DNA from 2 places in the Neorhizobium sp. P12A genome. Region 2 is predicted to be linked to the other one. Evidence: predicted binding sites of a transcription regulator. Region 2 holds the regulator's gene; the other holds the start of a gene.

Region 1 (7,325 bases), on a different contig from region 2:
GGTTTCGGCCGCCAGGCGCTGGCACCAGCCCTGCTGGATGCCTATGAGATTCCCTACATGTTTTCCGATCCGCTCACCCTTGCCGTCACCTTGCACAAGGCGACCGCAAAACGGGTTGTTCGCGACAACGGTATCCGGACGACCGATTTTGCTGTCGTAGAGATCCTTGCCGATGTTGCAAATGTCGCTCTGCCGTTTCCTTTGTTCATAAAACCCATTGCCGAGGGCACCAGCAAGGGCATCTCCGGGGCATCGAAAATCCACGATTGCGGAGAATTGGAAGTGGGATGCGAGCGGTTGCTTGCCCGATACAGACAGCCGGTGCTTGCAGAGGTCTATTTGCCCGGCCGTGAATTCACGGTGGGCATTTTGGGAACGGGAATGGCCGCCCGGGTGCTTGGGACAATGGAAATACTCCTCAAGGACGGGCCTGAGCCTGAAATATACTCTTACGACAACAAGAAATATTTCGATGACAGGGTTGCTCCGCGGCTGGTGAACGACACGGTGAGCAAATCTGCCGAGGAACTGGCGCTTAGGGCATGGAAGTGTCTCGGCGGGCGCGATGGAGGTCGTGTCGATGTGCGCTGTGACAATGCCGGTGACGTCAATTTCATCGAAGCCAATCCACTCGCCGGCATGCATCCCAAGGATTCAGATCTCCCGCTCATCGCCCGAATGGTCGGTCTGTCTTACCACTCGCTGATCGAAGAGGTTGTAGTTTCTGCATCGGCACGTGCAGCTAGATAGTTTTTGAACGGCTCTCCTTTATTTCCAAGATGCACGGCATATCGGAGATTTGGACCTCATTTTTTAGAGCCGTCAGTTGGTCACGCCCCTCAAATTTATGGTATATTAGCATAGGGGAAGATACGATGCTGCAGCGCACCCTTGTAACGATTTTAGCAGCTGACGCTGTCGGGTACAGCCGCCTCGTCGCGAAGGATGAGGAGGCCGCACTCGCGCTGTTCAAGGATTGCGCCACAATTATCCAGGAACGCGTTCAGGCACATAACGGCCGCGTGTTTGGCGGCGCTGGCGATAGCGTGATCGCAGCATTTCACAGCCCTGTCGAGGCCATGCGCTGCGCCGTGGAAATTCAACACCATATTATGCGACTGGATGAGAAATTTTCCGAAGACTGGCGGATGCTTTTCCGCGTAGGCCTCAATCTGGGGGATGTTGTTGTCGAACAGGACAATCTGCTCGGCGACGCGGTGAATGTAGCAGCACGGCTGGAGGGATTGTCCGAGCCGGGCGGAATTTGCGTCTCGAGCAGTCTTTACGAGCAGGTGAAACACTTACCCGACTTAGGCTTTCAGGACCTTGGCTCAAAGAGACTGAAGAATATCCCCGTTCCGGTCCATGTTTACTCGCTCAAAGGCATAAGTCCGGGCCACTCTCGCAGGCGCGTTGCCGCCTGGGGACTCGCTGCAGCAGCAATGGTTCTTCTGGCATCGATTGCTGCACCTCTCTGGTGGAAATACAAGCCCGAGATAGTGGGCAAAGGAGAAAACACACCGCAGCCCCTCGTCGCTGCGCAGCCTTCGATAGCCGTGTTGCCGCTTGACAATGTCAGTGATGACCCGCGGCAAGATTATTTCAGCGATGGCATCACCAACGATATCACCAGTGATCTTTCCAAATTCTCCGGTCTCTTGGTCATCGCCTATAACTCGGCGTCAACATTCAAGGACAAGCCGACAAAGGTTCAGGACATCGGGAAAGCGCTGAGCGTCCGCTATCTGCTCGAAGGCACGGTTCAAAAGACCCCCCAGCGGTTGCGGATCAATGCCCAGCTTATCGATGCCGAGACCGGTTATCACGTATGGGCAAACCGCTACGACGAGATGCTTGGAGACACGTTCACAGTACAAGAGGATATCACCAGCAACATCGTGACTGCGCTCGCGGTAAAGGTGACGGCGGCCGAAGAGAAGCGCTCAAACCAGAAGCCGACCGAGAACATGAGCGCCTATGACTATTATCTGAAGGGCAAGGCGATTTGGGCCGATCCCACCAAAGTCACGCCCGAGGGAAATGAAGAGGCCCGCCAGCTCTTTGAAAAGGCGATCGCGCTCGACCCGAACTATTCGTCCGCCTATGCCGAACTGTCTTACGTGGAAGTCCGGGCCTATCAGAGCGGCTGGGGCGATGGCGCAGCCGCCCTCCAAAAGGCCGAAGAGCTTGCGAACAAAGCCCTGGAATTGAGCGATGATTTTAGCAGCCACTGGTACCTGGCAATTGTCGCCTGGAACAAGGGCGATTTCGACAAGAGTTTCCGGGAATACGAAACCGCCCGTCGAATAAACCCCAATGATCCGGACCTCGCTGCCGACATGGCGGAGGCGCTGATCTACGGTGGCGAGCCCAAAAGGGCGATAGAACAGATCGAAGCCGCCAAGAACCGCAACCCGTTTTATCCTTTCTGGTACGATTGGAACGAAGGCAAGGCCAGGTATATGGCTGGCCAATATCAGGCGGCTATCGACGCCATAGCCAGGATAAACTCCCCACCGAACGATGTTCGCTTGATCACCGCCGCCAGCAAGGCGCAGCTCGGGGATATACCGGCGGCTCGGGCAATCATGGCCGAGTTCAGCAAGGTTGATCCAGACTGGTCGATCGCGAAGTCAGCCGCTTATTTCTATGTAAAGGACAGTGACAGGCAGCACTGGCTGGATGGTTTACGGAAAGCCGGGTTGAAGGAGGAGTAGAGCCGAACGCACCCGAAAGCTCTGTCATGTTGGCGGAAAATTCGATCGCCCCGGGGGAGAGTGGGTCGCTTCACAATTGACCAGGAGTACAAACAAAGGGGGTAAAAATGACTACCGAACAAGCCAGGGTAACTAACCGCCTCGCGAGGCGACAACCGCTCACTCTGGAAGGAAACAGAGAGGCAAAACGACTCTTCCGGGCAGCAATCGATGAGGATTCCGATTTCATGCTCGCTTACGCCGAACAGGCCTACGCCTTGCTGCGAGACTGCGAGAACGACTGGGACCGATACTCCGATTCACTTGAAGAGGCCGCCCGACTGGCCGATAAGGCCGTCGAACTCAGCAAGGATGCAAACAAAAGCTGGTTCAACGACTTCAGGGCCCTATGGTATCGCGCGATGGTGACTTGGCATCAGAACGACTTCCCCAAGGCTTTTCAGGAATACGAGGCCGCCAGGGCCCTTATCAGCAATCCTGAATTTCTCGACAAAAACACCGCCGAACTGGACGCAGATATGGCGGAAGCCTTGATCTATTACGGCGATCCAAAGCGGGCAATTCAGCTTGTTCTCGATGCCAAGAAGCGCTTTCCCGGGCACGCCTGGTGGTTTCACTGGATCTTGGCCAGGGCCTATTACCAGGCGGCGCGCTACCAGGAGGCAATAGACGAGATCGAACAAATCGCCAGCGAAAAAAAGCCTAACGATGTCCGTCTGATATTGGCTGCAAGCAAAGCCCAGCTCGCGACCCTGGACGATGCGAACCCGGACACGGCGTTGTTGGACGAGGCGAAAACGATCATGAAGGATTTCAGCGCCATTGAGCCAGAGTGGACATTGGCAAAGTCGGCAGCCTATCCCTATGGCAGTGCGTCCGAACGATACCACTGGATCGACGGACTTCGCAAAGCAGGACTGAGGCCGAACTGAACTCCCTGGGATCTGAGACCGACCAAAAAAATGACGCGAGAGTGCCAACTTTCTTTGGGGTCCAGCAAAACAGGGGACGGAACAGTTGCTGTTCCGTCCCCATCCATCACGCCAAACCAGGACATTTCTTTCACGTCGCCGTTGGCATCCTGTCGAATTTCGGGATTGCCGGATCGAGATGATCCCAGGCATGTCCGGCTGCGGTCCAGGACACCAGCTGTGGCTTATAGCGACTGGGGTCATCAAGGCTTGCCGGCGTTACGATGAAAACATCCGGCATATCGGGAAATGTCATGTAGACGGACGAACCGCATGTCGGGCAGAAGCCGCGCCGCTTGATGGTTCCGCCATCGCCGACGGTCTGCCAATGCGATGCTTCTCCCTCAAGTTTCACCTCGGCCGCCACGAAAGTCAGGTGTGATTGGTGTCCGGTGCCGCTGTCACGCTGACATTGCCGGCACTGACAGTCGACCATGACGGCCGGTTCGGCTGAGATCTCGTAGCGGACCGCGCCGCAAGCGCAGCCGCCGGTATAGGATTTGTTCATGTCGCTCCCCTCTTACTTCAATGCTGTGTTTGCGGAGACGCCTCTTCGGCGACCAATGTGTCGAGCCTCTTGACCACCGTCTTCCAGCCTTCGCCCATATTGCGGTAGGCAGCCTCGTTCTTTGGAAGCACGAAGCCGGAATGGACCAGGCGCAGGCGCGTGCCTGCCTCGGTCATGGAGAGGGTAAAGGTGACCACCGTCTCCAGTTTTGAGCCGTAGCCCTCATTGGCCTCATGGCCGCCTTTCCATGCGTAGGACAATTTCTCATTTGGCAGGACCTCCAGCACCTGGCAATGAATGGTGCCGTCCCATTCGCCCGCCGCCACCGTCTGAAAGGTGAAATGGCAGCCAGCCACCGGCTCGAAGCCCGTCGGCGGCATCAACCAGCGGCTCATCAGCTCGCCGCTGGTCAGGGTTTTCCAGATGATGTCGGGCGCATGCGGGAAGACTTCGTCGACCACGATGGCCCGCATGTCCGGGTTCACAGCTTGGTTCATGGGTCTATTTCCTTCAGCAGGTTTCTCAGATTGGCGAAGCGTTCGGGCCAGAAGACACCATAATGGCTCATCCAGTCGGCCAGCGGCTCCAGACCGCCCGGCTGGGCACGATAGTAGACATTGCGGCCCTCAGGTCGTTCACTGACAAGGCCAGCCTGTTTCAGCGACTTGAGATGCTGGGATATGGCGCCCTGCGTGACATTACTGCCGCGCGTCAACTCGACAACGGTGATCTCGTCGGAATTGACGATGCGCTCGAACACGGCCCGCCGCGTTGGGTCGGCGAGGGCGCGCATGACAGTGGTTATGGTTTCAGCTTCGATCATGGGACAATAAATAGCGGACACTAATCAATTAGTCAAGACTATTTGATTTGCTACACGTAAACGCACGTAAGCGTGCTCCAAGCGGATGGAAAGCAGGTCTGCCCGGAGGCATTCGGAAGCGTTCATATATTCCGCATTTCCAGCGCCCTTACCGCAGTTGCGCGCAGGTTCGCCGCAAACAAAGGTAGGGGTTTCTGGGCGCGCGTGAGGACAATTCGAGCAAGTGGACGCAAGATTGTCCATCGATATCCAGGTCGAAACGCCGGTATGTCCATGCTGAAGATGGATTTTCGTTGTTCGCGAAATTGTCACCAAACCGTCAACGGCAATTCGTCTGAGCACTTTACCCATCCGCTCCATTCCGCTTGCCAGCAACGCACCACCACGGCGACGGCTTCCTCGAAAACGCTATCCCTCTCGGTGACCACCAAGGATTGCGAGCCCCGCCTTTACCAGACACCATCACAGAAGCCGACGCGACCACGTAGGCCACAACGACCCTGCATGGTTCCCGTCCTCACCCATTTCAGGGAATTGCGTCCGAGCTCCGATCCCACCATTCCCAAGGAGACTTCAATGCTCAAACTTCTCGCTGAGAACGCTGCCGGAGTTCATGTCTGCGGCCACCGCGGCCATTCGATCGGCGCACCCGAAAACACTATTGCCGCCTTGGTCGCGACCCGGGAACATGGCGGCAATTCAGCTGAGATCGACTGCGTGTTGACTGAGGACGACGAGATCGTCCTTATGCACGACCAGACATTGGACCGGACCACTAATGGCACCGGCCTCGTCTCGTCTCAAAGCCTCGCCGACATCCGCAAGCTGGACGCCGGCAGCTGGTTTGACGGCCGATTTGTCGGAGAGCGCGTGCCGACGCTTGCCGAGGCAATCGAATTTGCAAAGACATATGATTTCGGCCTCGTCGTCGAGATCAAGGGGGCGCGCCAGATGGACCGGTTCGTCCGGCGTCTCGGTGCGGTGCTTTCTGAAACCGGCGGCGCCGACCACCTCGTCATGATCTCCTTCGATCATGTCATGCTGCGCGACCTGAAGGATGCGCTGCCCGGCATTCGCACCGAGGGCATTACCCATGCACGCCACGCCGATTTCGTTGGCGTCGCAAAGGCAGCGCGTCTCGATTCCGTTTCGATGGAGCATCAGATGTTCGTGCCGGAAGATGGAGCTGCCTTGCACAAGGCAGGCGTTGCGGTGCGTTTCCATCTCCAGCGGCCCGCCTACTACGACCGCCACAAGGCGCTCGGCATCGATCTGCTTGCACCGGTGTCAGGTTATATCGCGGACGGCGTCATCGATACCATTTCCGGCGACGACGTCGGCTTCCTGGCGGCGCTCAGGGCAGCGGCTATCGCGAAATGAGCGACTGAATCTCTCTTCCGCCGGCGATCAAGTGCCTGGACCGTCGGCGGTTGCTCTTGATGAGCGCGAGGCCTTCTCGGGTAATCGGTTGAGATCGCGACCGGACAGGTTGTGCGCTCGCCTGGCGTTTCGTTGCCCGCATCGAGAAACCGGAAAAACCGATGCGTTCGCCATCCCTATCGCGTCCGATTGACACGATCGCGACCTTGGAATTCAACCACCGTCGCCGGTGTTTGTTCCCAATCCGGTATTTCCGGCCATTGGCTGCGGCAACAACTCATTTGCGGCGCTGGTAAGCCCATGCGTCGCGATGGTTGTTCAGCCGGCAGGAGACGCCAGCGTGATCATTGCGACCTGTCAGCTACTTTCAAGGCGGGAACAACTAGCTAATTACGGCCGTCCTGGCCATCGCGAGAAGCTGGGCAGCATTGCGAATTCCTTGCTTGTAAAAATGGATGATGTGCGACGCTAATAGATCGGATTTGGGGCTGCCCGGCGCTATTTCCGCTTCCGCTCGCACGATATCGAATATTTGCTGGCAAAGATCCAAATCCTCAGAAAAAAGCGGAAGGTCTGAAGGGTGTAAATGCTCCCTGATCATTCGTAACCTCAAGCACTGCTCGTTATCTCCAGATGGGATTTAGGGCAGGATTTGAAGGAAGCAATAATTCAGAAATTACCGGATGCCGACAGGACGAGAGGTCTCCGTCTTCAGCGAACCAAGGGCTTCCGCCGCCTCTGTGGCATGCGGAAGCTCGCAATGATCCGCAAACAGATGTTTCCCGACATAGTCTACGAATACGCGCACCTTCGGCGACAGGTTTCTGTTGGACGGCCAGAGCAGGCTGAATTGAGCGGGTCCATTGACATGGTCTGCCAGGATGACTTGCAGCGTTCCCTTCTCGACCGGCTCCTTCACCAGGAAA
Region 2 (7,325 bases):
GTGCTGAACGCCGCCAACTATCCGCTTCTGGTGCGCGATGCCCTGGTCAAGGCGCTCTCGATCGATCCGTCGAACCGCCTGGCCGTCCGCAAGGCGACGGACATGGTTTCGGATAGCGCACGCGTCGAACTGCGCAATCGGATCACCGCTGATCCCTCGATCATCGGCAAGACGGTGAAAGTTACATTTCTGGCCAGTGCGAACATCGATTCCGCCTACAAGCGCGAGATCGACCTGACCGTGCCGGAGAGCAACCGCAAGGTTTCCGACCAGCAGATCGCCTGGATGAAGCAGCTTGCCGCCGATGGCGCGCTGCACGAAAGTTTCAACACCGGCCTGTTTGTCTCTGGCAATTCGAGCCGCCCTGAATCGGCCGGCCTCGGCGTTGCACTCGTCGGTTCGCTCTACCTGATGGCGACAGTACTGGTTCTGGCATTGCCGATTGGCGTGGCGACGTCGATCTATCTGGAAGAGTTCGCGCCGAGGAACCGGTTCACGGATCTGATCGAGGTGAACATCAACAATCTCGCCGCCGTGCCGTCGATCGTCTACGGCCTGCTCGGCCTCTCTGTCTTCATCAATTTTGCCGGTCTTCCGCGCTCCGCCTCCCTGGTCGGAGGGCTCGTCCTCAGCCTGATGACCTTGCCGATGATCATCATTGCCACGCGTGCAGCGCTCAGAGCCGTGCCGCCGTCGATCCGCAGCGCCGCGCTCGGCCTTGGCGCCTCGCGCATGCAGGTGGTGTTTCATCATGTGCTGCCGCTCGCCATGCCGGGCATCCTGACAGGCACGATCCTTGGCCTGGCGCATGCGCTGGGCGAGACGGCACCGCTGCTCCTCATCGGCATGGTTGCCTTCGTCACCAGCTACCCCACGTCACCGCTCGATCCGTCGACTTCGCTGCCGGTCCAGATCTACATGTGGTCCAACGAGGCCGAGCGCGCCTTTGTCGAACGGACGTCGGGAGCGATCATCGTCCTCCTCATCTTTCTCGTCGCGATGAACATCGGAGCCATCCTGTTGCGCCGTCGTTTCGAGCGCCGGTGGTAGGAGAGCGGACAAGATGAACACCATGGTCAAGACCGCAGCCGGAAAGCCCCTGAGCCAGAAAATGATCACTCCCCCCTACAAGATGATCGGCCAGGACGTTTCTGTCTTCTACGGCGAAAAGCGCGCGCTTTTCGATGTGAACCTCAATATCCGCGAAAACACCGTGACGGCGCTGATCGGCCCCTCCGGCTGCGGAAAATCCACCTTCCTGCGCAGCCTCAACCGCATGAACGATACGATCGAGAATTGCCGGGTGACCGGCCGCATCACGCTTGACGATCAGGACATCTACGATACGGTGATTGATGTCGTCGAGCTGCGCGCCCGAGTCGGCATGGTGTTCCAGCGGCCCAATCCGTTCCCGAAGTCGATCTACGAAAACGTCGCCTATGGGCCGCGCATTCACGGCCTTCACAAGTCGAAGGCCGATCTCGACCACATCGTGGAGACCAGCCTGCAGAGGGCGGGGCTGTGGGGTGAGGTAAAGGATCGGCTCCTGGAGGCGGGCACGAGCCTTTCCGGCGGCCAGCAGCAGCGCCTCTGCATCGCCCGCGCGGTTGCCGTCAGTCCCGAGGTCATTCTGATGGACGAGCCGTGCTCGGCGCTCGACCCGATTGCGACGGCCAAGGTGGAGGAACTCATTCATGAACTACGGGAGAATTTCACGATCGTCATCGTGACGCACTCCATGCAACAGGCAGCCCGCGTTTCGCAACGCACCGCAATGTTCCATCTCGGCCAATTGGTCGAGGAGAACGACACAGACAAGATGTTTACCAATCCCGACGATCAGCGCACGCAGGACTACATCATGGGCCGTTTCGGTTGATGATGCCCCTGAGTGCGCTCGCCCTTTCAATATGAGGACAGAAACATGGTTTCGACACACATTCTCTCAGCCTACGACGAAGATCTGAAGTTCCTGTCGCGCCGCATCTCGGAGATGGGCGGCCTGTCGGAGCAGATGGTCGGCGACAGCGTTCGCGCCCTGGTCAACGGCGACGCTGCCCTGGCCCAGAAGGTCATTTCCGACGACGTCGTCCTTGATCACGCTGAACGCGAGATCAACGACAAGGCGATCGTCACGATCGCCCGCCGCCAGCCAATGGCTGCCGACCTGCGCGAAATCATGGGCTCGATCCGTATCGCCGCCGACCTGGAGCGTGTTGGCGACCTCGGCAAGAACACCGCAAAGCGCGTGCTCGCCGTGCAGGGCACGGGCGTTCCGCGCCGTCTCGCCCGCGGCATCGAGCATCTCTCCGAACTGGCGCTCGTCCAGCTGAAGGAAGTGCTTGACGTCTACACGACCCGCTCGCCTGACAAGGCCGTCTCGATCCGCGAACGCGACGAGGAAATCGATGCCATGTACACCTCGCTCTTCCGCGAGATGCTCACCTACATGATGGAAGATCCGCGCAACATCACCACCTGCACGCATCTTCTCTTCTGCGCCAAGAACATCGAGCGCATCGGCGACCACGCCACCAACATTGCCGAAACGATCTACTACATGGCAACCGGTGCGCAGGTCGAAGGCGAACGCCCGAAGGATGATACCGCCAATACCGTCGGTGCCGTGACGGAATAACCCCACGCCGTTGAAGGAGACCACAAACGAATGGTTCCTAGAGTTGCTGTCGTAGAAGACGAAGAAGCACTGAGCGTGCTTCTTCGCTATAATCTCGAGGCTGAAGGCTTCGAAGTGGACACGATCCTGAGAGGTGACGAGGCTGAAATGCGCCTCCAGGAGCGTACCCCCGATCTTCTGATCCTGGATTGGATGCTCCCCGGCGTGTCCGGCATCGAGCTCTGCCGCCGGCTGCGCATGCGGCCGGAGACCGAGCGCCTGCCGATCATCATGCTGACGGCGAGGGGCGAGGAAAGCGAGCGCGTGCGCGGACTGTCGACCGGCGCGGACGACTATGTCGTCAAGCCGTTCTCGACCCCGGAACTGATGGCCCGCGTCAAGGCGATGCTGCGTCGCGCCCGGCCGGAAGTGCTCTCGACGGTCCTGCGCTGTGGCGACATCGAGCTCGACCGCGAGACGCACCGCGTCCATCGCAAGAGCCGCGAAGTTCGCCTGGGACCGACGGAGTTCCGCCTGCTCGAATTCCTGATGTCCTCTCCGGGCAGGGTCTTCTCGCGGTCGCAGCTTCTGGACGGTGTCTGGGGCCACGATATCTATGTCGACGAGCGTACCGTCGACGTTCATGTCGGTCGCCTGCGCAAGGCGCTGAACTTCTCCAACATGCAGGATGTCATCCGGACCGTCCGCGGTGCCGGCTACTCCATGGAAGCGTGAGCCGTCTCCAGCTCAAAGCCAAACGAAAAACGGGCCTTGCGGCCCGTTTTCTCTTTGTGGCGATATGAGTTTAGCGGGCCGCGCGCCGGCGGTCATTTACCGGCTGATAGGCGAGGCGCTGATGGTAGGTGCAGTAGGGCGAAGAGTCCGGGGACTCGCAGCCACAGAAATAGAAATCGTCCTTCAGCGGGTCGCCGACCGGCCACTTGCATGTGCGTTCGGTAAGCTCCGTCAGGCCGAGACGACGCGAGATCGGAACGACGACGTTGGAGGCCGGACGGAACTCCATTTCCTCCATCTCGTCGACTTCGATCTCTTCCTTGAGCATGGTCGCGCCCTGCTGACGGGTAACCGTCCTGGTTGCGACGCGGGAGGCGTAGGTGGGCGCGCGCGGAACAGTGGCATTGCGCTTCGGAGCGCGTGCCGTTGTGGCCGTGCCGCCCGCTTTTGCGCGGCCCGGCAGGCTCAGGCGATGCACCTTGCCGATGACAGCGTTTCGGCTCACTCCGCCGAGCTGAGCGGCAATCTGGCTGGCGCTCAAGCCCTCGGACCATAGTTTCTTCAGCTTCTCAACGCGCTCGTCTGTCCAATTCATGACCTGTCTCCGCCTGTCGCGTTTCTCATGGCAGAATCCCTCACCATCGCCCCAAGTATATTGGAGCTGAAAACGCTCTTAAATTGTGGTGACTAGTTCCGCCGCATGCAGTCTAGTAATTGAGTTTTAACCTAGTGTGAGGCTGACTCCGTGACAAGAGTCGCTCGAATCATCTCGAATCGATTTCGGCGTTTTCCCCAACTTGCTGTTCCGCAGAGTCATTTTTGCAACATAAGAAGTTGCAAATATACCACCGCGAAACGGTCGCTCTGCCGCACCTGCTAAATCCTCAGTTTTGTTGACATCGCGGTGCGAAAAGTAAATAGTGCCAACGCCGCCGCGAGGCGGCATTTTTGATTTTTCCGGACCGGTTCTTAGTGCGAAAATCCGTGTCCGAGCATGGTTTGACCGAGGAGAATTGCGTCATGGCAACCGCCACCCCGCTGTACGACACCTATATGCGTGCTCCACTGCGGTTTGAGCGAGGCGAAGGCGTCTGGCTCATCACGGAAACCGGCGAGCGATATCTCGATTTCGGCGCAGGCGTTGCCGTTACCTCGGTCGGTCATAGTCATCCGCATGTCGTCGGCGCGCTGAAGGCGCAGGCGGACAAGGTCTGGCATCTGTCGAATATCTACGAAGTGCCGGGTCAGGAAGTGCTGGCCAAGCGCCTGACCGATGCCACCTTTGCCGACAAGGTGTTCTTCACCAATTCCGGCGCCGAGGCGCTGGAATGCGCGATCAAGACGGCGCGGCGCTATCAGTTCTCGAAGGGCCATCCGGAGAAATTCCATATCATCACCTTCGAAGGCGCCTTCCATGGCCGTACGCTCGGTACGATCGCCGCAGGCGGCCAGGCAAAATATCTCGAAGGCTTCGGTCCCAAAGCGCCGGGTTTCGATCAGGTGCCCTTTGGTGATATCGAGGCCGTGCGCGCCGCGATCACCGATGCGACCGCCGGCATATTGATAGAGCCTGTGCAGGGCGAAGGCGGTGTGCGTCCGGCCTCGCCCGAGTTCATGCGCGCGCTGCGACAGCTCTGCGACGAACATGGCCTGCTGCTGATCCTCGACGAGGTGCAGACCGGCGTCGGCCGGACTGGCAAGCTCTTTGCCTATGAATGGAGCGGTATCACCCCCGACATCATCGCCGTGGCCAAGGGCATCGGCGGGGGCTTTCCGCTCGGTGCCTGCCTTGCGACGGCGGAAGCCGCCTCCGGCATGGTCGCCGGCACCCATGGAACGACCTATGGCGGCAATCCGCTGGCCATGGCTGTCGGCAATGCGGTGCTCGACGTTATCCTTGGTGACGGCTTCCTGCAGCATGTGCGCGACGTATCGCTCGTCTTCCGCCAGGGGCTGGCATCGCTGAAGGACCGCTATCCTGATATCATCGAGGATGTGCGCGGCGATGGCCTGTTGCTCGGCATCAAGGCCGCGATCCCCTCGGCCGAGCTGCTGGCTGCGATCCGCGCCGAGCATCTTCTCGGCGTGCCGGCGGGCGACAACGTCATCCGCATGCTGCCGCCGTTGACCGTCACGGCCGAGGAAGCACGCGAAGGGCTGAACCGCATCGAGCACGCCGCCGAGAAGCTGCGCGCCGAACGCGCCAAGAAATCGGCTTGATTTTCCCGCGCCTGCTGAAGGGGCGTTGGCCCCGCAGCAGGCGTTATCAGTTTTAGGGTACAGGGCAGGACCATGGCATCACCCAAGCATTTCCTCGATCTCTCCGCCGTAGAAGCTTCCGATCTGCGCACCATCATCGATGATGCGATGGTGCGAAAGCAGGCTCTGAAGGCGGGCTCCGCCGACAAGCCGCTGGCCGGCAAGATGCTGGCGATGATCTTCGAGAAGCCCTCCACACGAACTCGCGTCTCCTTCGATGTCGGCATGCGCCAGCTCGGCGGCGAGACGCTGTTCCTGTCGGGCACGGAAATGCAGCTCGGCCGCGCCGAGACCATCGGCGATACGGCCAAGGTGCTCTCGCGTTATGTCGACGCCATCATGATCCGCACGACCGAGCATTCGCGCATGCTGGAGCTTGCCGAACATGCGACCGTGCCAGTCATCAACGCGCTGACGGATGACACGCATCCCTGCCAGATCATGGCCGACATCATGACCTTCGAGGAGCACCGCGGCCCGATCAAGGGCAAGACGATCGCCTGGACCGGCGATGGCAACAATGTGCTGCATTCGCTGGTCGAGGGCGCTGCCCGTTTCGGCTATCGCATGAATATGGCGGTACCCCTTGGTTCCGAGCCGAAGGATAACTATCTGAACTGGGCCCGCGATGAGGGCGCCGAAATCATGCTTTATCATGATGCCGACCGTGCGGTCGAAGGCGCCGATTGCGTGGTAACCGATACCTGGGTCTCCATGAATCAGGAACATCGGGCTCGGGGTCACAATGTCTTCCAACCCTATCAGGTGAATGCGGCCTTGATGTCGAAGGCCCGCAAGGAAGCTTTGTTCATGCACTGCCTTCCCGCGCATCGCGGCGAGGAGGTGACGAACGAGGTGATCGACGGCCCGCAATCCGTTGTGTTCGATGAGGCGGAAAACCGTCTGCACGCACAAAAATCGATTCTTGCCTGGTGCCTGGGCGCGATCTGAAAATATCCGGACGCTGCGTCATAAGCTGCGAACCGGCAAATGTTATGCGAGGCCGAAGGATAGGTCGGATCGCATCTCGTTTGACAGACAAGGAATAGAGCTATGACGGAAAATGCAGCATCGCTGGGCCAGTTCGATTTCGCAGGCGACGATCATGTCGTTCCCTTTCAGGTGGAAGGCCTCGACGTTCGTGGCCGCGCGGTCCAGCTCGGGCCGATGCTCGACGCCATCCTGGAACGGCACAGCTATCCGGCACCGGTTGCCCGCCTTCTGGCGGAGGCGATCGTTCTGACTGTCCTGATCGGCACCTCGTTGAAGTTCGAGGGCAAATTCACCGTGCAGACCAAGGGCGACGGCCCGGTCGATCTTCTGGTTGCGGATTTTTCCACGCCGGAGAATGTGCGCGCCTATGCCCGTTTTGACGAAGAGGCTCTGGAAAAGGCGATCAAGGCCGGCGAGACAGAACCGGAGCAGTTGCTCGGCAAGGGCGTGCTCGCCTTTACGATCGATCAGGGACGCTATTCGCAGCCCTATCAGGGCATCGTCGAGCTCGATGGCACCTCGCTGGAGGATATTGCCGGTGTCTACTTCCGCCAGTCGGAGCAAATCCCGACGCGCGTTCGTCTCGGCGCCGCCGAGCTCTTCGACCGCGATGAGGCGGGAAAGCCGCGCCATCGCTGGCGGGCAGGCGGCCTCATAGCGCAATTCCTGCCCGATGCGCCGGAGCGCATGCGCCAGCGCGATCTCCACGGTGGCGACGGAG

What was found. Region 2 encodes PhoB, which activates phosphate uptake and scavenging genes when phosphate is short. Its sites were predicted from a motif close to TGTCATNNANCTGTCAT; they were not measured.
Region 1: the regulator PhoB is predicted to act here: its motif matches at 5,326-5,342, upstream of DTW90_RS17075 (glycerophosphodiester phosphodiesterase family protein).

The regions. Positions count from the first base shown of each region.
Region 1 covers NZ_QOVX01000005.1:166,047-173,371, forward strand. Annotated here, with positions in the region: gene DTW90_RS17045 (D-alanine--D-alanine ligase) at 1-750, shown strand, start outside; gene DTW90_RS17050 (adenylate/guanylate cyclase domain-containing protein) at 876-2,717, shown strand; gene DTW90_RS17055 (tetratricopeptide repeat protein) at 2,825-3,649, shown strand; gene DTW90_RS17060 (GFA family protein) at 3,780-4,196, opposite strand; gene DTW90_RS17065 (SRPBCC domain-containing protein) at 4,214-4,693, opposite strand; gene DTW90_RS17070 (metalloregulator ArsR/SmtB family transcription factor) at 4,690-5,019, opposite strand; gene DTW90_RS17075 (glycerophosphodiester phosphodiesterase family protein) at 5,596-6,399, shown strand; gene DTW90_RS17080 (LysR family transcriptional regulator) at 7,076-7,325, opposite strand, start outside.
Region 2 covers NZ_QOVX01000002.1:464,497-471,821, forward strand. Annotated here, with positions in the region: gene pstA (phosphate ABC transporter permease PstA) at 1-1,050, shown strand, start outside; gene pstB (phosphate ABC transporter ATP-binding protein PstB) at 1,064-1,879, shown strand; gene phoU (phosphate signaling complex protein PhoU) at 1,925-2,638, shown strand; gene phoB (phosphate regulon transcriptional regulator PhoB) at 2,669-3,352, shown strand; gene DTW90_RS08340 (GcrA family cell cycle regulator) at 3,423-3,947, opposite strand; gene DTW90_RS08345 (aspartate aminotransferase family protein) at 4,373-5,572, shown strand; gene argF (ornithine carbamoyltransferase) at 5,645-6,562, shown strand; gene DTW90_RS08355 (Hsp33 family molecular chaperone) at 6,665-7,325, shown strand, end outside.